Regions from separate parts of the Brevibacterium sp. Lmc1 genome, predicted to be linked through region 2. Evidence: riboswitches for the same ligand, from Rfam matches in the RefSeq annotation. Region 2 holds a riboswitch; each other region holds the start of a gene.

Region 1 (7,651 bases), 1.4 Mb from region 2:
CCGAGCATCCCCGATTTCGTCGCATCGACGGGCAGGTCGCCGAGCACGGAGTCGAACTGATCGGCGACGAAATCGACGTCGATCGGATAGACGCGGGACACACCGTGCGTGTTCTGCGCGACGAGGGCGGTGATGACGGTCGTGCCCATGGTCTTCCGCGCGGTGAAGGTCTTGAGGTCGGCATGGATTCCGGCACCGCCGGAGGGATCGGTGCCGGCGATGGACAGGGTGATCGGCGGGCGGGTTGTCACTGTGCACTCCCGGCGTATGCGGCGAGCAGCTCCTCTGCTGCCGTCTTCGGATCGTCGGCCATGCAGATCGCCGAGACCACGCAGATCCCGATCAGCCCACGTCCCTGCAGGTCAGGAGCACGATCGGCGTTGATGCCGCCGATCGCGACCGCGGGGATGCCCGCTTCTGCCACCAGTTCCCCGAGGCGGTCCGGTCCGATTCCGTCGGGGGCGTCGGCTTTCGTGGAGGTGTCATAGACCGGTCCGATGCCGACGAGGTCGACGACTCCGGAGTCTCGGGCGGCGACGAATTCGTCGCTGTTCGCGGCCGAGAGACCGATGAGCGGTTCCGCACCCAGGGCGGCGCGCACCTCGACGACGGTGGTGTCAGTTTGGCCGACGTGGATGTGCACGTTCTCGCCTTCATCGATGAGGCGGCGGGCCACCTCGACGCGGTCGTTGAGGACGACGGGGACCGTGCGGTCGGTGTCGCGGGTGGCGGCATCGACGGCGGCGATGACCTGGCGGGTGAGCGAATAGAAGCCTGCATCGTCGATGTCTTTGTCGCGGACCTGGACGATGCCCACTCCCCCGGCGACGGCGGCCTGCACGGTCTCGGCGACGCTGCGGCCGGCGGCCTCGCATTGCGCGGAGTCGGTGACGAGGTAGAGGCGCGTGTCGATTCCGGCGAAGCGGTCGGCCGAGCCGTCTCGGTCGTTCACGGTCGCGCCGTCGTCAGCCGGGTTGTCAGCGATGTGGGCGGATCCGGCGGTCATGCCTGGACGCCTTCGCCGGCGGTTTCATTCGCAGAAGTGAGCGTGTCGAGGCCGATTCTCGCCTGTGCGAGTCGGTCACCGTCGACGGTGTGGAGTGCGTCGAGAAAGTTCACCGAGTAGCTGCCCGGACCCTTCGCACCATCGGCGGCGAGTTCCCCGGCGACCGCGAAGTGGGCGTGGGCGGCGACGACGGCTTCGAACTTCGCCGAGGCGGCCCCACCGTTCGCGGACTGCTCAGTGGCGTTGACGGCTGAGACGTCGGCGTCGGGGTCGGCGAGTCCGGCTCGGACGGCGGCCAGGTAGGCGACGGTGACGGCACCGAGTGAGCAGCCGGTGCCGATGACGAGCGGCATGAACTCATGTCCGCCGGAGATGCGGGCGACGTGGTCAGTGCCGTCGATGTGGGCAACGACGGCATCGGTTGGTCCGGAGACAGCGACGATGGCACCGGTTTCTCTGGCCAGTTTCGCGGCGGCGGGAAGGACGGCGTCGACTTCGTCGGTGGAGTCAACTCCACGACCGCCGAGTCCGACTCCGGCGAGTGCGGCGATCTCGGAGGCGTTGCCGCGGATGGCGGTCGGGTGATCGGCGGCGGCGCGGCGGATGCGGGAGGTGCGGAAGTCGACGGCGCCGACGCTCACGGGGTCGAGGACCCAGGGTTTTCCGGCGGTGTTGGCGACGTCGATGGCGGCATCGGCGGCGAGCAGCTGGTGGTTCGAGGCGGTGCCGAAGTTGACGAGGACTCCGCTTGCGATCCCGGCGAACTGTCCGGCATCGGCCTCGTGGTCGAGCATTGCCGGGGAGGCGCCGATGGCCAGGAGCACGTTGGCGCTGAACTGCTGCACGACGGTGTTCGTGATGCACTGGATGAGTGGATTGCTTGCGCGCAGTCGCGCATTCGCAGAACGCAGGTCGAAGTCAACCATGACGATCCCTTCGCTAGTATGGCCCAGATCAGGTTCGATGGGTGTTCTCTCAGCCTCGGTGTCCTCCGTGCGCAACTCTTTGGTGCGCACGGATCCTCATGAGGCACCCCATGTCATTGGCTCCGACTGTATCAGCCCGGTCGGACACGGGCGACTCCATACTCTGCTTGGATGCTCAGCACCGACCGCTCGACTCAACGTCGCTGTATCAAGCTATGCATTGCGCGCTCGACGCTAAGGCGAGCGGTCGGCAGAGGGAGCTTCACGCCCCACTACCCGCGCCCGACGTACCTCTGTCCGCGGCGGCTGAGCGCGTCGATGACGACGGCGGTGAGCAGGACGAGTGCGGTGATGATCTGCTGCGCATCGGAGTTGAAGCCGATGAGGTAGAGACCGTTGTTGATCGCACCGACGACCAGAGCACCGAGCACGGCTGCCCAGGCGGTTCCGCGTCCGCCGAACAGCGAGGTGCCGCCGATGACAGCTGCAGCGATCGCATTGAGTAGGTCCTGCGTGCTCACCAGCGTCGATCCCGCATTTGTCGTCACACCGGTCTTGATGAAGCCGAACAATGCGGCCAGCACTCCGGCTGCCATGAACACGCTGATGCGCACCCAGGTCACGCGAATGCCGGCACGCCGTGCAGCTTCGACCTTGCCGCCGACGGCGTAGATGGAACGACCGTAGCGGGTCTTGCGCAGCACGAGGTCGATGATGATCGCAATGACGATCATGAGGAAGAAAGGCATCGCCAGACCGAAGTCCTGATTGACGAGGATGAGGAACCCGAACACGATCGCGGCCAGCAGCACGATCCGCACGATCACAGAGGTCCAGCTCGGAGCGCTGAGACCCTCCCGGTGGCGGCGCAGCTTCGAATAGATGATGCCGCCGCCGAAGCCGATGATCGCGACGGCGCCGAAGATATAGGCCCAGATCGCAGGAAAGTAGAAGCTGGCGAAGTCGAAGGCGAAGGTGTCCGACATCGACAGGTTCTTCTGCGTGCCCAATGTCGTCAGAGTCAGACCGGTGAACGCGAGCAGACCGGCCAAGGTGACGACGAACGCCGGGATGCCGACGACGGCGAAGAACCAACCTTGAATCGCGCCGACGACCAGGCCGAGCAGCAGCATGATGACCAGCGCCAAGGCCGGCGGCACACCTTGCCTTACCACCAAGACACCGAGCAGCGAGGCGGCCAAACCGCCCAATTGCGCCAGAGACAGATCGATCTCGCCGAGGAGCAGGATGAGGTTGATGCCGAGAGCCAGGATCGCGAGGAACGCGACCTGAGTGGAGAGGTTGACTAGGTTGGCCGGAGAGATGAAGTTCGAGTCGGCCGACTGGAATACGATGACGATGACGATGAGTGCGAGGATGACCGGGAACGACCCCAGCTGCCCCTCTTTGACCCGGCGGACGAAGGTGCCGATCACGCCTTCGGACGAGATCCGCTCATCGGTGATGAAGGAATTGCGGGTCATCGACGCTCACCCCTCCGTGCGGCGCGTTTGGTCACGACATTGTCGCTGGCTCCGGTGATCGCGGCGACCAGCACATCGGTGCGCTCGTCACCGGGGAAATCACCGGCGTCCTTGCCCAGCCGCAGCACGTGCACCCGGTCGCACACCGCCTGCACATCGGCCATATTGTGGCTGACGAGCAGCACGCCGAGGTCGCGTTCTTTGAGCCGTTCGATGAGGTTGAGCACTTCGGCCGTCTGGGCGACGCCGAGTGCCGCCGTCGGTTCATCGAGCATGACCAAGGATGGTTCGCCGAGGAGGGACCGGGCGATCGCGACCGTCTGACGTTGACCGCCGGATAGGGCCGCGATCGGTACGCGCACGCTCGGGATCTTTGCCGAGAGGCTGCGCAGCAGCTCCCAGGATTTGGCTTCCATCGTCACTTCGTCGAGGACGCCGCCGCGGGTCTTCTCATGTCCGAGGAACAGGTTGGCCACCACGTCGAGGTTCTCGCACAGGGACAGATCCTGGAACACTGTGGCCACTCCGGCTTTCTGTGCATCCTTCGGGGAGGAGAATCTCTGCGCCGTCCCGTTCATGATGAGTTCGCCGTCATCGGCGGCGTGGACTCCGGCGATGACCTTGATCAGGGTCGATTTGCCGGCGCCGTTGTCGCCGACGAGGCCGACGACTTCGCCGCGACCGACGCTGAGATGGATGTCGGTCAGGGCTTGGACTGCACCGAACCGTTTGTTGATTCCGCGCAGTTCGAGCACCGGCTCGCTGTCGCTGCCCGGCGTCCGCGTCGCCTCAGTTGCCGGGTCGGGTGTCTCTGATGTCATCTGTTCCTACTTGTCGCAGTCGTTGACCCCGGCAGCCGGCGACCGGTGGCGGTCGCCGGCTCGAGGTCGGGCACGTCAGATTGTGAACGCGCACGCGCTCACTTCACGCCGGCATCGGCACAGAGCTTCTCCACCTTGCCTGTGCAGATGTCATCAGCTTTGATCTGGTCGCCGACGATGTCCTTGATGTTGTCCTTGGTCACGACCTTGGCCTCGACGAAGTCCGTCGGAGTGTCCTTATAGGTCGTTCCCGCATCGACGTCCTCTCCAGCGGCCAGGGCCACTGCGGCCTTCGCAGCGAATTCGGCCTGCGGTGGGATCGACTTGTAGATCGTGGCGAACTGGTCACCCTTGAGGATGTTCTGCAGACCGTCGACCTCGGCGTCCTGACCTGTCACGACGGGTTCGACCTTGGCTTTCTTCGTTGCGGCGATGACGCCACCGGCGGTGCCGTCGTTGGCAGAGTAGATCGCGATCGGCTTCTCGCCCTTGCCCTGCAGCTGACCTTCGACCCACTGGCGGGCGTCGTCGGGGTTCCAGTCGAGGGTGTCGTGGCTGGCGGCGATGTCCACGCCTGCGCCCTTGAGGGTCTCTTCGGCGCCGGCCTTGAAGTCCGCGGCGTTCGGGTCCTTCGGATCACCATTGACCATCCAGACCGGTCCCGATTTCGGGTCGACGCCGGCGTCTTTGAGCCCGTCGAGGACGGCCTGGCCCTGCAGGTTGCCGATCTTCTTGTTGTCGAACGAGGTGTAGTAATCCGCACCTTCGAAGAAGCGGTCGTAGGAGATGACCGGGATCTTCTTCGCTTCGGCTTTCGACAGCGCGGATGAGACTGCGGAAGCGTCGACGGGGTCGAGGACGATGGCGTCGACGCCTTCGGTCACGGCCGCCTCAATCTGTTGCTGCTGCTGAGTCGCGTCCTGATTGGCGTTGCGGTATTCGACCTTCGCGTCTGGGTTGGCTTCTTTGAGGTATTTCTCGAAGTTCGGCTTGTCGAGCGACTCGTACCGGGTGGTCTTCGACTCGGGCAGCAGCAGCGCGATGGTGACGTCCCCGTCGCCGCCGGATCCGCTGTCGGCCTCGTCGTTTCCCTGGCCCTTCTGATTGCCGCAGCCGCTGAGCGCAAGAGCGCCGATCGCGACGGAGGCACCGAGGAGCGCCAGCTTCTTGTGGGACTTAAGGTTGTGCCTCATTGTGAACCTTTCAATCTTTCTGACAACGTTGTCAGGCTGTTGAATATGATTCGCTGAACGCCGCCTGCTGTCAACTGTTTCGACAAAAATCTTCAGCGGGTGTCCGGCGGCTCTTCACCGCTGCCACGAGCGATGACGCACAGCGCATTGTCGAAATCGGGCACGCCGTCGTCGACTCGATCGCGCCGGTTCGCCTCCCCCGCAATCGGGCCATCCCCTTCGCCGAGGCGGTCCCCGCCCTCGCCAGCATCGCTGGGTTCGACACCGACCCGGAGTCGTCGGACCGCCTCGGCGGCGAGGGATTCGACGTTGCGATCGACGACGGTGACATCGAGGAGTTCGGCCGTGGGGAAATCGTCGATGCCGACCAGTGCCGGCCATTCGCCGAGGCGGCGGCAGGCGTCGATGGCACCTTGGGTCACTGTGGCGGACAGGGTGATCAGGGCTCCGGGTGCGCTGCGGGAACCGAGCCAGGCGGCGACGACGTTCTTCGCGCTGGCTTCGTCGTGGGCGTCTTCGCGCATATAGGCGCGCCAGCCGACGCCGCGGCGGCCGGCGATGGCGTCCTGGATTCCCTGCAGTCGGCGGGTGGTGATGAGGCTGGGCGAATGGTCGCCGATGACGCCGAGTGCCATGTGCCCGTGAGCGAGCAGCTGTTCGGCCGCGAGGCGTCCCGCCTCACGATCGTCGCCTGCGACGATGCTGATTCCAGGGCCTTCGACCGCTGGGTCGAGGGAGACGATTCGAGTGCCCGGCGCCGAGGCGGCTCGTGCGTAGGTCTCGGCCGCCTCGGGGTGGGCGCGGATGACGATGAGCCCGGTCAGGTCGTTGGCGAGGCATTCGTCGAGGAAGGCTTCCTCTCGGTTCGGGTCGTCACCGACCACGGTCACCACCGGGCGCAGGTCGAGGATTGCGAGCTCGGCTTCCACTGCGGCGAAGGCACGTGATTGGAAGGCGTCACCGGCGTCCGAGAGGACGACGCCGATATAGGGTGAGCGGCCTCCGGCACGCAAGCGTCTGGCCGTGGGGTTGAGGCGGAATCCGAGCTCTTCGGCGGCAGCTTCGACTTTCTCCGCCGTCGAGGCGGCAACGTGCTTTTCGCCGTTGAGGACGCGGGAGGCGGTTTTGATGCTCACGCCGGCACGCGCAGCGACCGTGGCCAGGGTCGGCCGATCGTTCTGCTTCGCCATGCGCACACCTTTGAGTCTGAGAACCGGTTCGTGAATCTGCGCATCGACGCACAGGCAACCGTTGGAATGATACTAACCGCTCGCGCGGCGGACTCAGTTGTGCTGGCCTGTCACCGTCCGGTTGAAGTCCAAGGCGGTCTCGACCCAGAATGCCAGCTGTTCGTCATCACAGACAGACTCTGCGCTCACGTTGATCCACCCCGGTCCCATGTCCCGACCGGTTCCCATCTCGGCTTGGGCAGCTTCGGGTCGTTTGAGGAGCTCATCGTGACGGTCGGGATCGATGTGCGCCAGCAGATCGCCCGTCTTACCAGCACTGACGATCATCTTCTCGTTGACCATGACCGCGCGGCCTCCGAACATCGAGACCTCTCGAACCACGGGCTCTTCGACAATGAGTGCACGGATTCGTTCGATAAGTGAAGTCTGCTCGGGAGTCATATCAGTGGCCTCCGGTCGGCTCTGCAGTGTTCCAAACGAGTGGTTTACGACGGTGATGCCTTTATCGAATTATGCCGTAACCGCTTGAAAATCAACATGAGTTCGACAAGATTGCCTGTATCGTCAAATCTCACAGTACGCCGCGATTGCGGAAGGACAGAGTGATTCCGAAATCCACAGTGGGCCGCTGGCTCTACGCCGCCGTGTCAGTTGTGTGTCTTCTTCTCCTGGGATTCTGCATTGTCGTAACCATCTGGGCGAGCACCATTGAGGACGGGTGGATCTCGGCCGGTGTCGCGATGATACTCACTTGGTTGTTCTGCGGACCGCTGATCCCCATCCCATTGGCCTGGTCACTCGGCCTGCTCATCGCCCGCAGACGCGCTCAGAAACATGGCGCCGATTCCGCCATCGGATCAACTCGTTGAACGTACTCGCCGAGGCGGGACTCCTTTCCGGAGTCCCGCCTCGGCGAGTGGCATGTTCTGCTGCGTCGAATCACCGACCGCTCAGCGCAGCGGCGAGCGCACGCACTGGCTCAGTCATCCTTCACTGAGCGCTCGAGTTGCCGTCGCTGTATCAAGTTATGC
Region 2 (7,651 bases):
GCCGGCCACCCGTCGATCAGCGTCGTATCCTGCCGGCCGAGCTGAGCTTTCGGCACCTGAAAGCCGGTGCGGAACGCTGTGATCCCGGCGATCGCGACCGCCCGGGGTCGGATATCGGCAAGACGCTCGATGAGGTGAGCCGCACCTTCACGCAGCTCCTGCCGGGAGAGTTCGTCGGCGCGGACAGTGGCTCGCCCCACGAGGTTGGTCAGACCGATTCCACGACTGAGCAGCTGCAGCTCATCCGCAGGCTCGAGCCCACACGAGGCATCGACTTGGTGATCGGTGAGACCCGCCTGATGCAGAGACGGCCAGAAACGGTTGCCGGGACGTGCGAACGGCGCATTCACCGCGGCCGTCCACAGCCCCGGATTGATGCCGACGATGAGCATCTTCAGCCCGGAGGAATCGCTCGGCAGAATATCGTCGATCGCATCCGGGTCGTCCGTGGCGAAAGCCGCGAGATCGTCCTTGGTCGGTTTGCGACCGCCCAGAGGGGATAGCCGACGATTGCTGACGAAGTTGTCCTCACTCACATCTTTCACACTACCGTCGTACCATGAGCCACGATCATGTGACCCCACAGCCCGGAGAGTCCGCACCCTTCCATTTCAACGACCGCTGGACCACCGACGCCGGAATCGAATCGGTGTGGGCGGTTCTGGAACAGGTCGACGAGTGGCCTGGGTGGTGGCCGGGACTGACAGCAGCCGAAAGGGTCGGGGCTGCACAGGCTGACGTTGATGCCGCCGATCTGCCGGTGACCCCAGGCAGCCGAGCCCGCCTTCTGGTCCACGCACCGGTCGGGTGGTCTCTGCGGTTCTCCATCGAAGTCGAGGAGGTCGATGCACCCCATCACATCCGGTTCCGGGCGAGTGGTGATCTGCGCGGCGAAGGCAGATGGACTCTGACCGCCACCGAGGGGGTGACGACAATCGATTCTCTGTGGTGTGTGACGACGAGCAGAACGATCATCAGTGCGATGCGACCGCTGTCCGGACTCATGCATGGGGCAGTGATGAGAGCCGGCGAACGGGGACTGCGATCACGACTGGCCGACCGGCCCGGCTCCTGAGCGAACCGGTACCCAGGTCCTCGAATCTGCCGGTCGCTGGTCTCTCTGGTCTGCCGAGGCGCGAGCGGCGGCCTCCCACGCCTCGATGCCCCCGGCAAGCGAGCGCAGACGTACTCCGGTCGGGACCGATCGGGACAGAATCTGGGCGGCCTCGGCCGATCGGGCCCCGGACTTGCAGTGGAAGACGATATCGACCGGTGCCTCAGCCCGGCCGGAGGCACCGAGCAACGACTCAAGCGCCTGCCACCCGCCGTCTCGGAGGGCGCCGAGCGGCAGATGCATCGAGCCGGGGATGGCAGCCAGCTCACGTTCCCAGTCCTCCCGCACATCGACGACGAACACATCGTCTTCGACGGACAGGAATTCGGCGACGTCGATCTCATCCGCCGCAGGCTCTGCCACGCCGCCGCCGTCGAGGTCCACAGCACAGGCGGCAGCCACCTCGGTGAGGTCGGTGACCGGGGGACGGTCGGGATCGAGGGAGAACCGCAGGGTCGAGTACTCCCCGGTCAGCGCCTCATAGCGCAGCAGCCGACCGATGAATGGGGCACCGATGCCGCAGATGAGCTTGATCGCCTCGGTTGCCATCGCCGAGCCCACGGTTCCGCACAGCACACCGAGGACTCCGCCCTCGGCGCAGTTGGGCACCGAATCGGGTTCCGGGATATCCGGGAACAGATCGCGCAGCATCGGCCCGTGACCGGGAACGAACGTGCTCACCTGACCGGCGAAGCGGAAGATCGTGCCCCACACCAACGGGGTGCCGGTGAGTTCGGCGGCATCATTGGATAAGTACCGAGTGGCGAAGTTGTCCGCCCCGTCAACGACGACATCGTGTTCAGCGAAGAGACCGAGCACATTCTCCGGGCTCAGCCGTTCCGCGATCGTGCGCACCTCGAAGTTCGGATCGAGCCGGTGCACGGCATCGGCGGCAGATGAGACCTTCGGTCGGCCCACATCCGCATTCCGGTGGATGATCTGGCGCTGCAGGTTCGAAGCCTCCACCACGTCATCGTCGATGATCGTGATCGACCCGACTCCTGCGGCCGCGAGATAGTTGAGGACTGGAGCCCCGAGCCCGCCGGCGCCGATGACCAGCACCGAGGCGGCCCGCAGACGCCGTTGTCCCTCGAGTCCGAATCCCGGCAGGCTCAGGTGCCGGGAGTAGCGTTCCAGCTCCGTCCGGGACAGAGACTCCACGGGGTCGACGAGAGGAGGCAGCGACGGAGGAGTGGCGGCAACGGTGGTCATTGTGCTGCGAGCATTCCATCGAACGGCGATGATGCCAATGCCAACGGTCGTTTGGGAATCCTCCCGGCTCCGGCCGCCAGATGCCCGGCCTCGACGGCCAAAGCCATCGCCCGGGCCATGGCGTGAGCATCGTGGGCGCGGGTGACCGCCGAGGCCAGCAGCACCGCGGTGCACCCGAGCTCCATCGCCAGAGCGGCATCGGAGGCGGTGCCTACACCGGCGTCGAGGATGACGGGCACCTGTGCACGGGAGACGATGGTCTCGATGTTGTGAGGGTTGAGGATGCCCAGCCCACTGCCGATCGGAGCACCGGCCGGCATCACCACAGCTACACCAGCGTCCTCCAGACGCTTCGCCAGGGCCGGATCGTCGTTCGTGTAGGCGAAGACCGTGAACCCATCGAGGACGAGCTCCTCGGCTGCGGCGAAGAGCTCGATGGGATCCGGCAGCAGGGTGTCCTCATCGGCGATGACCTCGAGCTTCACCCAATTCGTCTCCAGCGCCTCTCGGGCCAGTCGGGCGGTGAGCACGGCGTCTCGGGCCGTATAGCAGCCGGCGGTGTTCGGCAGCACCCGAATACCCAGACGCTGGAGCATGGTGAACACTGAGTCGCGGGACTCGGCGTCGAAACGGCGCATCGCCACAGTGGTCAGCTCGGTTCCCGAAGCCACGAGTGCGTCTTCGAGAATGCTCAGGGAACTCGCCCCTCCCGTGCCCATCACGAGGCGAGACGACATCTCCACATCATCGATCGTCCAGGTCATCTCAACCTCCCTGCACAGCGGTGACGATGTCGACGGTGTGCCCGTCGGCCAGGGTGCAATCGGACCAGGCACCGCGACGGATGACTTCACCGTCGACGGCCAGGGCGATGCCCAGGCGGCCGCCGTCGGCTGGTGTCCCATCGGGGTTCAGCTCCCGTCCGGTGACGTCGGCGATGAGGTCGAGCGCCGAGGTGGCACCCGGCAGCTCATGGCGAGCGCCGTTGAGGACGATGGTCGGTGAGTGTTCGTGGTCGGTCATGAGATGCTCCTCATCGGGTAGGCACTGGTGTGGTCTGTGGTGAAGCGGTGTGGGGACACGGACTCGAGCGTCCCGTCAGGAGGCCAGTCGGAGGCGACGCCCAGGGCGAGCTCGGCACCGAGCCTGCCGCCGAACGGGGCCAAGAGGATGCCGTGGCGGAAATACCCGGTGCTCACGATGCAGCCGGGATCGATGCGGCCGATCATCGGCAGGTCGTCCGGAGAACCGGGCCGGGCACGGGTGGTGATATCGGTGATCTCCGCGTCGAGGATGCCCGGGACCAGTCGCTGCCCGTCGGCGAGCAGCCGGTGAATCGCCCCGGCCGGAGTGCCGGAGAGTCCGTCCTCACGCGAACTGGCACCGAGCACGATCTCGCCGTCCGGGCGAGGAACCAGGTAGACGGGGCGACCATTGACCAGCCCGCGGATGGTGCGGCTCAGCAGCGGAGTCGCCTTCGCGGAGGCGCGCAGTCGCAGAACATCACCCCAGACCTCACGCAGAGGCAGCTGCGGGGCACCGACGAACGCGGACACAGCGCTGCCGGCGCAGATGATCACCTGATCGGCCTCCAACCGGCGGCCATCGCCCAGTGCGACTCCCACAGTCGTATCGCCGTCCTTGATCAGGCTGGCCGCCCGCTGGCGAATGAAGCCTCCTGAGTGAGAGGACAGGACAGTCAGCAATGCGGCAGTGAGCCGACGGGGGTCGATCGAGTGATCGCCTGGAATGTGCACGGCCCCGGCGACGGCAGGCGACAACGACGGCTCAACCCGGCGGGCAGCACTGCCGGTGATGAGCTCGGTGGCGAAACCGGACCGCGACTGTGCATCGCGCAGCTCCCGCAGAGCCTGCAGATCAGCTCGGTCACCGGCGCACACCAATGTTCCGGCATCCGAAAAACCGAGATCGCTGCCAGCGGCGCTCGCCACCTCGGCGGAGAACTGAGGATACATCTGCGCGGAGGCTCGCATCAGCGGGTACAGGGGAGTCTGCCCCCAGACCACCTCGGCGGCGGGAGCGAGCATCCCTGCGGCAGCATGGCTCGCACCCTGAGCGGGCGCAGGATCGATGATGGTGACTTCGGTACCGAGGCGGCGCAGATACCAGGCCGTGGACAGGCCGATGATCCCGGCGCCGACGACAATGACTCTCACAGCTTCTCCCTCCGGCGGCATGATCCGCATCAGGTCTGACGGTCGGCTCTTACGCCCTCTCAGCCTCGTTGGGAGGCTCCCGCGAACTCCTCTACTCTATGACCATGACCACACAGATGCCACCGCGCACCGCAGCGCGGCAGACGAAGAGAGCCTGGAGAGAGGCACGACTGGCAGAGGCGAAGCTCTACCTGTGCACCGATGCCCGGACCGGTCAGGGCGACCTCGCCGAGTTCCTCGACGCCGCCTACCGTGGAGGTGTCGACATCATCCAACTGAGGGACAAGAGCCTCGAGGCCCGCGCCGAGATCGCGGCATTGGAGGTCCTCAAAGATATTGCCGCCCGTCACGACAAGCTCTTCTCAGTCAATGACCGTGCCGACGTTGCGCTGCTGACCGACGCCGACGTCTTCCACGTCGGTCAAGGCGACCTCACCAGTGCTCAGGCCAGGGCTGTGCTCGGACCCGATGTCATCCTCGGCCGCTCGACCCATTCCCTCAAGCAGGCGCTCGCCGCCGAGGCGGACCCGGAGACCGACTATTTCTGTGTCGGGCCGGTCTGGGAGACCCCGACGAAGCCAGGCCGCGCCTCTGTGGGGACGGCGCTGCTGACCGCCACCGCCGCCGAGGCGGCCAAACCGTGGTTCGCCATCGGTGGTATCGCGACCGGGGAGAGGCTGGACGCGATCCGGCAGGCGGGCGCGAGGCGTGCCGTCGTCGTCCGTGCGATAGCCTCGGCTGAGGATCCCGCTGCGGCCGCGCGGGAGCTCAAGGAGGAGTTGGAATGACCCAAGCAGCTGACAGAGCATCCGAGGGAATCGGTGCTGGCGCTGACCTGTCGATTCTCATCGCCGGGGCGGGGGCGACCGGCGGAGCGTTCGGCACCTATCTGCAGGAGGCCGGACGCGATGTCACTTTCCTGCTCCGGCAGGCACGGGCGGAGACGGTCCGCGCGGAGGGACTGCGCTTCACTGCACCCGGTGATGATCGGACGAATCAGGTCGATGTCATCACCGCTGAGGAACTCACAGCCGCATCACGAACCTTCGACCTCGTCATCGTCGCGGTCAAAGCGGGTGGACTCGACTCGGTCATCGCCGATATCGGACCGGCTGTGGGCGAGCAGACGACGATCATTCCGTTCCTCAACGGCATGGCTCAGATCGAGAAGCTGCAGAGCAGATACCCCGGACAGGTGCTCGGAGGGTTCGTCAAGATCGTCGGCACCATCAGGGACGGAGCCGTCGTCCAGCTCACCGACCTGGCCGTGATGACCATCGGAGATCTCCACGGCGCCGAAGTGCCCACACGCATCTCCGAGGCGCTCGATGTGCCCGGATTCAAACTCCAGACCGTCGATGGAATCATCGACGGGCTGTGGGAGAAATGGATCTTCATCGCCGCGGCAGGAGTCGTCACCTGCCTGTTCCGCGCCCCGGTCGGAGCGATCATGGAAGCCGGCGGCAGATCGCACGTGTATGCCATCATCGATGAACTCGAAACCGTGGCGGCTGCGGCAGGACACCCGGTGTCGGAAGCCTCCCACGCCATGACTATCAAGATGCTCACCGAGGACGGTTCCGCCTTCACCTCATCCCTCTACCGGGATGTGACGGCAGGGCTGCCGAGCGAAACGGAGCACATCCTCGGCGACCTGTCGATCAAGGCGGAGGATCTGGGAGTGGCGACTCCGCTGCTCGACCTCACACTTGTGCAGCTGCGGGCAGGGGAAGCCCAGAAGCGGCTCTGACTTCGGCAATGCCGGTGCGCAGCATCGCCAGATACGGCTCCTGCGGCTGAGCGTGTTCGACGTCTGACGAACGATGCGCGGCGGTGAACGTGACCATCGGGACACCGTCGACATCATCGAGGACGAGCAGCGTCTCGTACCCGCCCGGACCCAGAGAGTGGGAGCTGCCGGCTGCCAGATCGAAGACGAGGCGTTCCAGCGGACTGTCCGGTTCGGGCGGTCGGTGCATCTCCTGTGCCGCCACATCGGCGAACTGTTCGGCAGTGATGAGGTAGGCCTTGGCGGGGGTCGGTCCGGGGAGGAAATGATCGTAGAAGGCCATGCCGCCGCCCCACACCTTGGACTCGCCGGCGAAATAGATCGTTCCGGGCAGTTCGATCCCGGCTTCTGCGCGGGGCAGTGTTGCGTCCCTGGCACCTGGATAGGTGACCATCGCCCCGAGCGGTCGCCCGCCCTGCAGATAGCAGGCGAGCCGATCGCGAGCCATATTCGATCCGTAGCTGACGTACCACACATATGTTTGAGACATCCCTGCCATCGTGACATCTCGGTCTTGGAATTCGGTGAATCGGTGCCGAGTGTGTCCTCTGCGGCGCCGGCATAATCGGCGGATGAGTTCGGCGCTGCCGGTGATGGCCAGGGCGATGCCGATGCCCACGGCGACTCCGAGTAGCGGCCGGTCCTCGAAGATCATTCCCCCGATGAGTCCGATCACCGTCGAATAGAGCGCCCAGGCGAGACTGCCGATCCCGTCCCAGAGCAGGAAAGTGCGGATCGGGAACCCGAGCAGACCGGAGCCGATGGTGGCCAGGCTGCGGCCCCCGGGAACGAATCGGCCGGCGATGAGCACGGTCCCGCCTCGGCGAGAGAAGACCGTGTGGGCGGAGTCGAGCAGGTTCGCGATGCGAGCCCACCGTCGCCATCGGCCGACCCCGGTCGCAGCGAATCGGCCGACGAGGTGAGCCGCCAGATCCCCGAGGAGAGCCCCTCCGGCAGCGGCGAGGATGAGTCCTGCCGGGTGAGGGTGCCCCGTCGCGGCGAAGGTCGCAGCGGTGATGAGTAGAGTCTCCGACGGCACAATCGGCATGAGCGAGTCCAGTGCCGCGGCCACGGCTATGAGCAGGTACACCCATGGAGATGTGAGGGTGGCAGTGAGCAGCTCGAGTGCGAGATCCATACTCATCCACGCTAGGCACAAGACGGCAGGGCCGGTACGCGGTCGGGCACACGGTCAGTGCGGTCGAACAACAACCGCCATTGCGGAAAACCGGAATCCGAGACTGCGGCCGAACCTCTGGGAGGCGGCGTCAGGCGTTGCTACGATCGACTCATGCCCTGGCCGAGCGCGCTGTCCACCCGCCTTCCTCCCGAAGTACGGATGTTCACCGCGCGGTGGGC
Region 3 (7,651 bases), 510 kb from region 2:
CGCTTCCGGTGCCAGGTATTGAGCATACTGCTCCTGGTTGCCGGCGGAGTTGACCTGGTCTCCCAGCGAGTAGAAGAAGCTCGGTTCGTCAGCGGTGGCCACTGCCGAGGACAGGGTCCGGTCCCAACCGGCAGCGTCGTCGGGATCTCCGCCTCCGGCGCCGACCTGGGGGTCGCCGAAGACGAGGAATTCGTCGTCTCCTCCAGCAGATCCTGTGGTGAATTGCTCCACCTCGGTGTACCCGTCCTCTTCGCTGCCGACCTGGTAGGCGTAGTCAATGCCAGGTTTCAGGTCGGTCATGCTCGCATGGTTGAAGTGACGCTTGAGGTCGGCGGCAAGGCCCGAGTCCGTGGTCTCAGCCTTGTCAGCATCGGCGGGGAGCTTTCCGCCAACGAGCTCACTCGCCGGCGCCCACCGGACCTCTCCCCCACCGGCACTCTCACTCATCCACGAGAGGTTGCGCGCCGTGGAGTCGGCCCCGACCTGCAACACGGTATCGGTGATAGCCTCGCTCCCAGCATCCGCCTCGGCGGGCGAATCCGTCCGGTCAGGGCTCGGAGTCTGAGCAGAGTCGGCATTCGCGCCCTGGGTCGCGGTCGACCCTCCGGAACCGAGAGATGGCTCGGCACGCACGGGAACCGGGGCCGCCACCAGAGCGGCGAGCAGGGTAGCGGCAGACAGGGCACTGAGCGGTCTCTTAAGTCGATGCGTATTCACCCGCCCATTCCTACTGACCAGTAGTGTCCGGTTGTTCGAGGCCCATCGACGGGAATGGGAACGGGAAGTGAATCCTCGATGACCGCCCCCGGCCTCCGCGTCGCCACGGATCCCGGTCGCTGCCCCGCTCCCCTGTTGTACAGTGGTGGCTACGACAGGGGAGCGCCGTCAGGGGCGCTGAGAGTGCAGAAGAAGCTGCAGACCCTCGAACCTGATGCGGTTAGCACCGCCGAAGGAAGTCGAGACTCTTCACCCCTCCTTGAAATGAGGAGGCACAATGCCGAATACCACTACGCCGAGCACCACCCCCACCTCTTCACGCGCCTTCACCGCGGCGCCGAAATCCAAACAGTGGCGGGTGGTCGACTATGTCACCACCGCCGTTCTCGGCATTGCCGTGGGGCTTGTGTTCTGGGTGTTGGCGCTGAGCTGGAAGGTCCTCGAACTCGCCTTCCAGGCATTCCCGCCGTCGATCGGTCTCATCGCAGGACTCTGGGTGCTGGCCGGTCCGCTCGCCGGTGCCATCATCCGCAAACCCGGTGCCGCGCTCCTGTGCGAACTCATCGCCGCCATCGTCGAAGCCGTCCTCGGCTCTCACTTCGGAGCAACCGTCCTGCTCTCGGGTCTGCTGCAGGGCCTCGGTGCCGAACTCGTCTTCGCCGCCTTCGGCTACAAGCGCTTCACCCTGTGGGTCACCGCCGCATCGGGCATGCTGGCGGCTGCGTTCATGGCAGTGAGCGAGAACATCATGTACAACGCCGAATGGCAGTTCGGCTTCCAGGCGATCTACGCAGTCTGCGCGATCGTCTCCGGCCTCGTCATCTCCGGGATCGGCGCCTGGTTCGCCTACCGGGCGATCGCGGCTACCGGAGCGCTCAGCTCCTTCGCCTCAGGCCGACTGCGCTGATGGCGCTGCCGATCACGGCCGCCGGCTTCTCATGGACACACACCGACCGTGACCAGCCGGCAGTCGGACCGCTCGATCTGCAGATCACGGCCGGAGAGAAAGTGCTGCTGCTCGGCGCCTCCGGGGCCGGCAAATCGACGTTCCTCCACGCCGTCGCCGGTGTCCTGCCCGAGGAATCGGGTGAGGCCACCGGTGAACTCCTCGTCGGCGGTGAGAAACCGGATCCCCGCCGAGGCAGCACCGGGCTGGTCCTCCAAGATCCCGATTCTCAGGTGATCTTCTCCCGCATCGGTGATGATGTGGCGTTCGGGATGGAGAACCTCGGACTCCCGTCCGAGACAATCGACGCTCAGGTCCCCGAGTCCCTGCAGGCGCTGGGACTCGATCTGCCGCCGGGGCATCCGAGTGCCGCTCTGTCCGGTGGGCACAAACAGCGGCTGGCTCTGGCCGGGATCCATGCGATGGCCCCGGAGGTCATCGTCCTCGACGAACCGACGGCCAATATCGATCCCGCCTCAGCGACCGAGGTCCGCGATGCCGTGCTCACCGTGCAAGCCGAGACACAGGCGACCATGCTCATCGTCGAACACCGGGTGGAGCTGTGGCTCGATCACGTCGATCGGGTCATCGTGCTCGGCCGCGAAGGCATCGCCGCCCAAGGCCCTCCGGGGCAGATCTTCACCGAGGCGGCCCTGACCGAGACGCTCATCGACTGCGGAATCTGGATGCCGCGGCACTCCCCCGACCCGCGCCGAGGCGGAACCGCAGAAATCAATAGGACGACGGGCCGCCTCGGCGAGGTTCTGCTGCGCACCCATCGGCTCAGCGTTGCTCGACCGCGCATGGCCACCCCCGCCGCGACCGACCTTGACCTGAGCCTGCGTGCCGGTCAGGCACTCGGAATCGTCGGTGCGAACGGGGCAGGCAAATCGACCACGGCCCTGACCCTGGCGGGCCTTCTGCCCGAATTCTCCGGACAGGTCCTCGCCGAGGCGCCCCTGCGGGACGGAGCCAAACGGGCCCGGCCATTCGCCTGGCCGTCGAAGCAGCTGGCGGCGCGCATCGGCATGGTCTTCCAGGAACCGGCACACCAGTTCCTCACCTCGAGCGTGGCGACCGAACTCGAGCTGGGCCCCCGACTGGCCGGATGGTCTGCCGCCGAGTCGCAGGCACGGGTGGATGAGCTTCTTGAGGGACTCGGTCTCACCGGGTTGGCGCAGGCTCATCCGCAGAGTCTCTCAGGTGGGGAGAAGCGACGCCTGTCGGTGGCAACGATGCTGGCGCCCCGGCCACGGGTGCTCATCGTCGATGAGCCGACCTTCGGTCAGGATGCGCTGACGTGGGCGGGGTTGGTGGAGATGTTCCTCGACGCCTTGGTACACGGTTCCGCGGTGGTCGCGGTCAGCCACGATCAGGCGTTCCTCGAGGCCATAGGTGCCGATGTCCTCAAGCTCGGTGGCTGCCTGAGTGCAGATCGCGATGTCGTCGACGAGTCGGAATCGCGTGTCAGGGCGGGTGATCGCGGTGAGTGAGAGTCTCGATGTGCGTTCTCGCCCCTCCCCTGAGGTCGCCGTACAGGATCCGGGACAGCTCATCCCCGTGGTGCGTTCCACCGCTTTGGCTCGGTGCAATCCGCTGACGAAGATCGCAGTGGCCCTCATCCTCATGGTCGGGGCGCTGCTGAGCATTGATCTCATCTCTGCCGGGGTGGTGCTGCTCGCGGCAGTGCTGGCGCTGCCGGCGACGGGACTCGATCTGGTGGCCGCGGCCAAGCGGCTGTGGTTCCTCCCCGCCGGCGCTCTGCTCGCCGCTTGGGGCACGGCGCTGTTGGCGGAGAAGACTGGGGATGTGGTCGTCGACTTCGGTCCGATTCTGTTCACCACCGGGTCGCTGGCCGCGGCCGCGGCGATCTTCGTCCGTGCCTTGGCATTGGCGATCCCGCTCATCGTGCTCGCGTCGACGATCGATCCGCGTGATCTCGCCGATGCGCTCATTCAGCATCTGCGGCTGCCAGAGGTGGTTGTGGTCTCGGTTCTCGCGGCCTCACGTCTGCTCGGACTGCTGGTCAGTGAGTGGCAGGTGCTGGCGATGGCCAGGCGGGCCAGAGGTGTCGCGGGCGGTTCGCTTCTGCGGCGCACGGGCAGCCTCTTCAGCGGGGTATTCGTTCTGCTCGTGGTCTCGATTCGCCGGGCAACGAACCTGGCGATGGCGATGGAGGGACGGGCATTCGGTCGTCCGGGCCGCACGTGGCGCAGGCGGTCGAGTTTCGCGGTCCGAGATGTCGTGGCGGTGCTTCTCAGTCTGGCTGTCTGCGCGGTCGCGATCGGTGCGGCTCACATGTTCGGAGTCTGGAACCCGATCATCGGCTGAGGCGGATCGGGTGTCTCGGAGCTGCCGTGCTCACAAGAGGTCGGAGCTGTTCCACCGGCGGTCGATCAAAACTGCCGGACGGTCAGAGCTCAGAGCTGCTTGAGGAAGTCCTTGCCGAAGGCCCGCCATTCCTCGAGGGCTTCGGGGCTGGGAAGCTTTGACGTGGTGAGGACGAAGAGGGTTTTGTCTTCGCTCTTCGTCTCGGCTGCGGCTTCGACCTTGATGCCGCCGTCGAGGTTCGCTCTCCAGAAGGAGCGTTTCGCCGTCTCCGAGGTGCGGGGATCACCGTCGAGGGCTACCTCGTTGAGGGTGTCGCCGACGAGGGACGCGAATTTTTCGATGAGTGCGGAACGATCGCCGGGAATGGTGCGGGAGACGGCGACGTCGAAAGTGCCGTCGGCGCGCTGGCCGGGGACTCGGCGTCCGATCTCCTGCTCGTAGGCGACGACGGCGCCCTGGACCCACCAGCCGTGGTTGTCGACTCTGCCGTCGAACTGGGGATAGAGAGCGTCGGCGAGCTCTTTGTGACTCGCCGACGCTCCCCCGGCCGCCTCCAAGCGAGCACGGGTGGCGGCCCATGGTTCGCCGAGGGCCTTTTCGATCGATGCGATGTTCTGCGCTTTGGTCGCCATGGCAGAAGTCTATGTGCTCGATCGACCGGTGTTGAAGGCCTGGTAGGCGATCAGTCGATCTTCAGTTCGCCCATTTCGTCCCAGCCTTCACCGTCGATCTTGCGGGAGATGATCTTCGGGGTCGACACCAGGTGCGGGCGCATGGCTTCGAGGCCGGCGGCGAAGTGATCGCTGGTGACGTGCGGTTCTGCGCCTTCATCGGTGAATGCCTCGACGAGAACGAACTCGTTCGGGTTCTCCAGACTCTTCGACCATTCGAAGAAGAGATTGCCGGGTTCGGCGCGGGTCGCCTCGGTGAAGGCCCGAACGGCTTCGGGGAACTTCTCGACACTGTGGGGTTTCACGTCATATTTCACGACGATGAAGATCATGATCATTCTCCTTCAGTTGATCAGCAGTATGGGTCGATCCCAGCCTAATTCTGCCGCCCTTGCGAATCGACCGGCTCACAGCCTTTCGGCGATGAGGACGAGGAAGTCGCTGTCAGCTTCGAAGGGGCGGAGTTCCCAGGTGGAGAACTTCTGGTCGACGAACATCCCCGTGGCCTTGACGTCCTCGATGAAATCGTCGAAATCATACCCGCGTCCGGCACCGAAGCCGGACACGAACCGGCCGCCGTGTTTGAGCGTCGATTTGATATTGCCCAAGGTCTGCCGGCGCGAGGCGGGATCGAGGAAGGACAGGACGTTTCCGGCGCAGAAGGCCACATCGATCTCGGTGATCCCGGCGCCGGCGAAATCGAAGTCGGCGAGGTCGCCGGTGTGCCATTCACCGCTGGGGAAGTCCTCCTCGGCGACGGAGATGAGGAATTCGTCGAGATCCACGCCGAAGACGGTGTGCCCTTCGTCGATGAGCAGTCCGCCGGCCCGGCCGGTTCCGCAGCCGGCATCGAGGATGCGCGATCCCCGCGGAGCCATGGCGTTGACGAACCTGGCCTCACCGCCGATGTCATGCCCGGCGGCCGCAAGATCTCGCCACCGCTGCGCGTAGTTCGCCGAATGGTCGGGGTTGGCCCTGCGTACCTTATTCCACTGATGGTCGAAGCTCATGTCCTCATCCTAGGTCGGAATCTCAGGCGAAGACTTCGGTGACCACCTTAGCGACCGCCCGGACCGGATCGCTGGGGTCCGGGGAAGTCAGCACGATGATCTCGCGTCCGCCCGCCTCGACGACGGGGTGGAGGTCGACGTCGGACCCACCCAACGACATCATGATCGGCGTCGCCAGGGTCAGGCCGAGCCCGGTTCCGGCGAGCGCCAGCGCGACCGCGGTGTCCGTGACGATATGGGTCTCCTTCGCATTGATTCCCAGCGCCGAGGTGGCCAACCGCATCGCGCGGCCGAAGAGCTCCTCGGCCGGCGGTAGGATCCAGTCGGCCTCGGCCAGATCGTCATCGCTCGGCCGGGACGTCCCCGCGGGGACGACGATGCCGAAGTCTTCCTCGGCCACAGCTTCCCAACTCAGCCCGCGCATCGGCGGCAGCGGCGCGGCCGGGTAGTTGATCCCGATCCCCAGGTCGATGATCCCGTCGATGACGGCGGCCGACATGGTCTCGACATTGATCTCCCGCGCCCGGACTTCGATATGCGGATGGCGCTCGGCCAGCGCCCGCACCACCTTCGGCAGCGCCGTCGTCGATGCCGATCCGAAGACGCCGAGGGTGACGATGGCCTCGCTGCGGAAGTCCCGGCCGAGCATCGCCATCTCCGCCTGCTGCTGAGCGGCGAGGATGTTCCGCGCCCTGGGCAGCAGGGTGCGCCCGGCTTCGGCGAGGACGAGCCCACGGCCGCGCCGTCGGAACAGGTCGGAATCGACGACTCTGCGCAGGGCTGAGATGTGCTGGGACACGGCCCCGACGCTGTAGCCGAGGTGGTCGGCCGCCCGCGTCATCGATCCGAGTTCGGCCACAGCGACGAATGTGCGCAGCTGTCCGAGCGTCCATGTCATGGCAGCGCTCTCCTGTCTTTAGGTTTCTTGAACACAATGTTCACAAACTCTCCCTTGTTCTTAAGTGTGATGGCAACCACAATGAAGTCAAGACACAAACGCCGACATCGCCGTCGGCACTCTCCGTTTCCGGGGCGACCAACGACGGTCGCCCCGGCAGCAGACAGCGAGGTGAACCGTGGAATCCCCCACCGCATCAGCCACCACCCCTCACACCGACGGGGTCCCCGACACGTCCAGAGCCCTGCCCGCCGAAGCCTCCGTCGTCATCATCGGCGCCGGCGTCATGGGAGCGGCCATCGCCTACCACCTGGCCGAACGCGGAGTCCGCGACATCGTCATCGTCGAACGCAACACCCCCGGAGCCGGATCGACGTCGAAGGCCGCTGGAGGTGTGCGCTGCCAATTCTCCGACGAGGTCAACATCGCATTGGCCGCCCGCGGGCTCGAAGTGCTGCGGAACTTCGAAACCGATTTCGGCGTCGACATCGACCTGGTCAGCAACGGCTATCTGTTCCTCCTCGACAACGATGACGACGTGCGCGCGTTCACCGACAACGTGGCCCTGCAACAGCGGATGGGGCTGGATTCGCGGATGCTCACCATCGCCGAGGTGGCCGAGCTGGCCCCGTTCGTCAACACCGAAGGGCTGATCGCCGGGGCGTTCAATCCCGGCGACGGTCACTGCACCCCCGAGGCCGTCGTCGCAGGCTTCGTCACCGCCGCCCGCGAGCGCGGGGTCACGGTGGTCAAGAACTGCGAGGTCACCGGATTCGACACCGACGGCGGAACGGATCGCATGGCCACCTCGGTGATCACGAATCAGGGCACGATCAGCTGCGAACAGGTCGTCGTCGCGGCGGGAGCCTGGTCCGGCCCCATCGGGGACATGGCCGGGGTCGACCTGCCCGTGAAGCCGCTGCGGCGGGAGATCATGGTCTCCGAGCCCGTCGATTTCGACACCTCGCAGATGCCCTTCACGATAGATTTCTCCACCAGCTACTACGTCCACCCGGAAGGAACCGGGCTGCTGTTCGGCTGCCCCGATGAGGTCGATGACTGGTCCTTCAACGACAAA

What was found. Region 2 has a riboswitch for thiamine pyrophosphate ahead of thiO (glycine oxidase ThiO). Riboswitches for the same ligand answer to the same signal wherever they lie in the genome.
Region 1: another riboswitch for thiamine pyrophosphate. It lies ahead of thiM (hydroxyethylthiazole kinase); the one in region 2 lies ahead of thiO (glycine oxidase ThiO).
Region 3: another riboswitch for thiamine pyrophosphate. It lies ahead of AC239G_RS05385 (ECF transporter S component); the one in region 2 lies ahead of thiO (glycine oxidase ThiO).

Annotation. Positions count from the first base shown of each region.
Region 1 covers NZ_CM172803.1:3,108,781-3,116,431, forward strand. Annotated here, with positions in the region: gene thiD (bifunctional hydroxymethylpyrimidine kinase/phosphomethylpyrimidine kinase) at 1-251, opposite strand, end outside; gene thiE (thiamine phosphate synthase) at 248-1,006, opposite strand; gene thiM (hydroxyethylthiazole kinase) at 1,003-1,932, opposite strand; TPP riboswitch at 1,920-2,053, opposite strand; gene AC239G_RS13945 (sugar ABC transporter permease) at 2,205-3,416, opposite strand; gene AC239G_RS13950 (ATP-binding cassette domain-containing protein) at 3,413-4,237, opposite strand; gene AC239G_RS13955 (substrate-binding domain-containing protein) at 4,336-5,430, opposite strand; gene AC239G_RS13960 (LacI family DNA-binding transcriptional regulator) at 5,523-6,620, opposite strand; gene AC239G_RS13965 (TfoX/Sxy family protein) at 6,714-7,061, opposite strand.
Region 2 covers NZ_CM172803.1:1,756,928-1,764,578, forward strand. Annotated here, with positions in the region: gene AC239G_RS07785 (mismatch-specific DNA-glycosylase) at 1-536, opposite strand, end outside; gene AC239G_RS07790 (SRPBCC family protein) at 560-1,075, shown strand; gene moeB (molybdopterin-synthase adenylyltransferase MoeB) at 1,046-2,326, opposite strand; gene AC239G_RS07800 (thiazole synthase) at 2,323-3,090, opposite strand; gene thiS (sulfur carrier protein ThiS) at 3,092-3,349, opposite strand; gene thiO (glycine oxidase ThiO) at 3,346-4,503, opposite strand; TPP riboswitch at 4,493-4,596, opposite strand; gene thiE (thiamine phosphate synthase) at 4,608-5,291, shown strand; gene AC239G_RS07820 (ketopantoate reductase family protein) at 5,288-6,253, shown strand; gene AC239G_RS07825 (DedA family protein) at 6,207-7,430, opposite strand; gene AC239G_RS07830 (sensor histidine kinase) at 7,584-7,651, shown strand, end outside.
Region 3 covers NZ_CM172803.1:1,244,216-1,251,866, reverse strand. Annotated here, with positions in the region: gene AC239G_RS05390 (purple acid phosphatase family protein) at 1-492, opposite strand, end outside; TPP riboswitch at 864-972, shown strand; gene AC239G_RS05385 (ECF transporter S component) at 995-1,624, shown strand; gene AC239G_RS05380 (ABC transporter ATP-binding protein) at 1,624-3,156, shown strand; gene AC239G_RS05375 (energy-coupling factor transporter transmembrane component T family protein) at 3,167-3,994, shown strand; gene AC239G_RS05370 (hypothetical protein) at 4,084-4,626, opposite strand; gene AC239G_RS05365 (putative quinol monooxygenase) at 4,677-4,997, opposite strand; gene AC239G_RS05360 (class I SAM-dependent methyltransferase) at 5,073-5,675, opposite strand; gene AC239G_RS05355 (LysR family transcriptional regulator) at 5,698-6,573, opposite strand; gene AC239G_RS05350 (NAD(P)/FAD-dependent oxidoreductase) at 6,752-7,651, shown strand, end outside.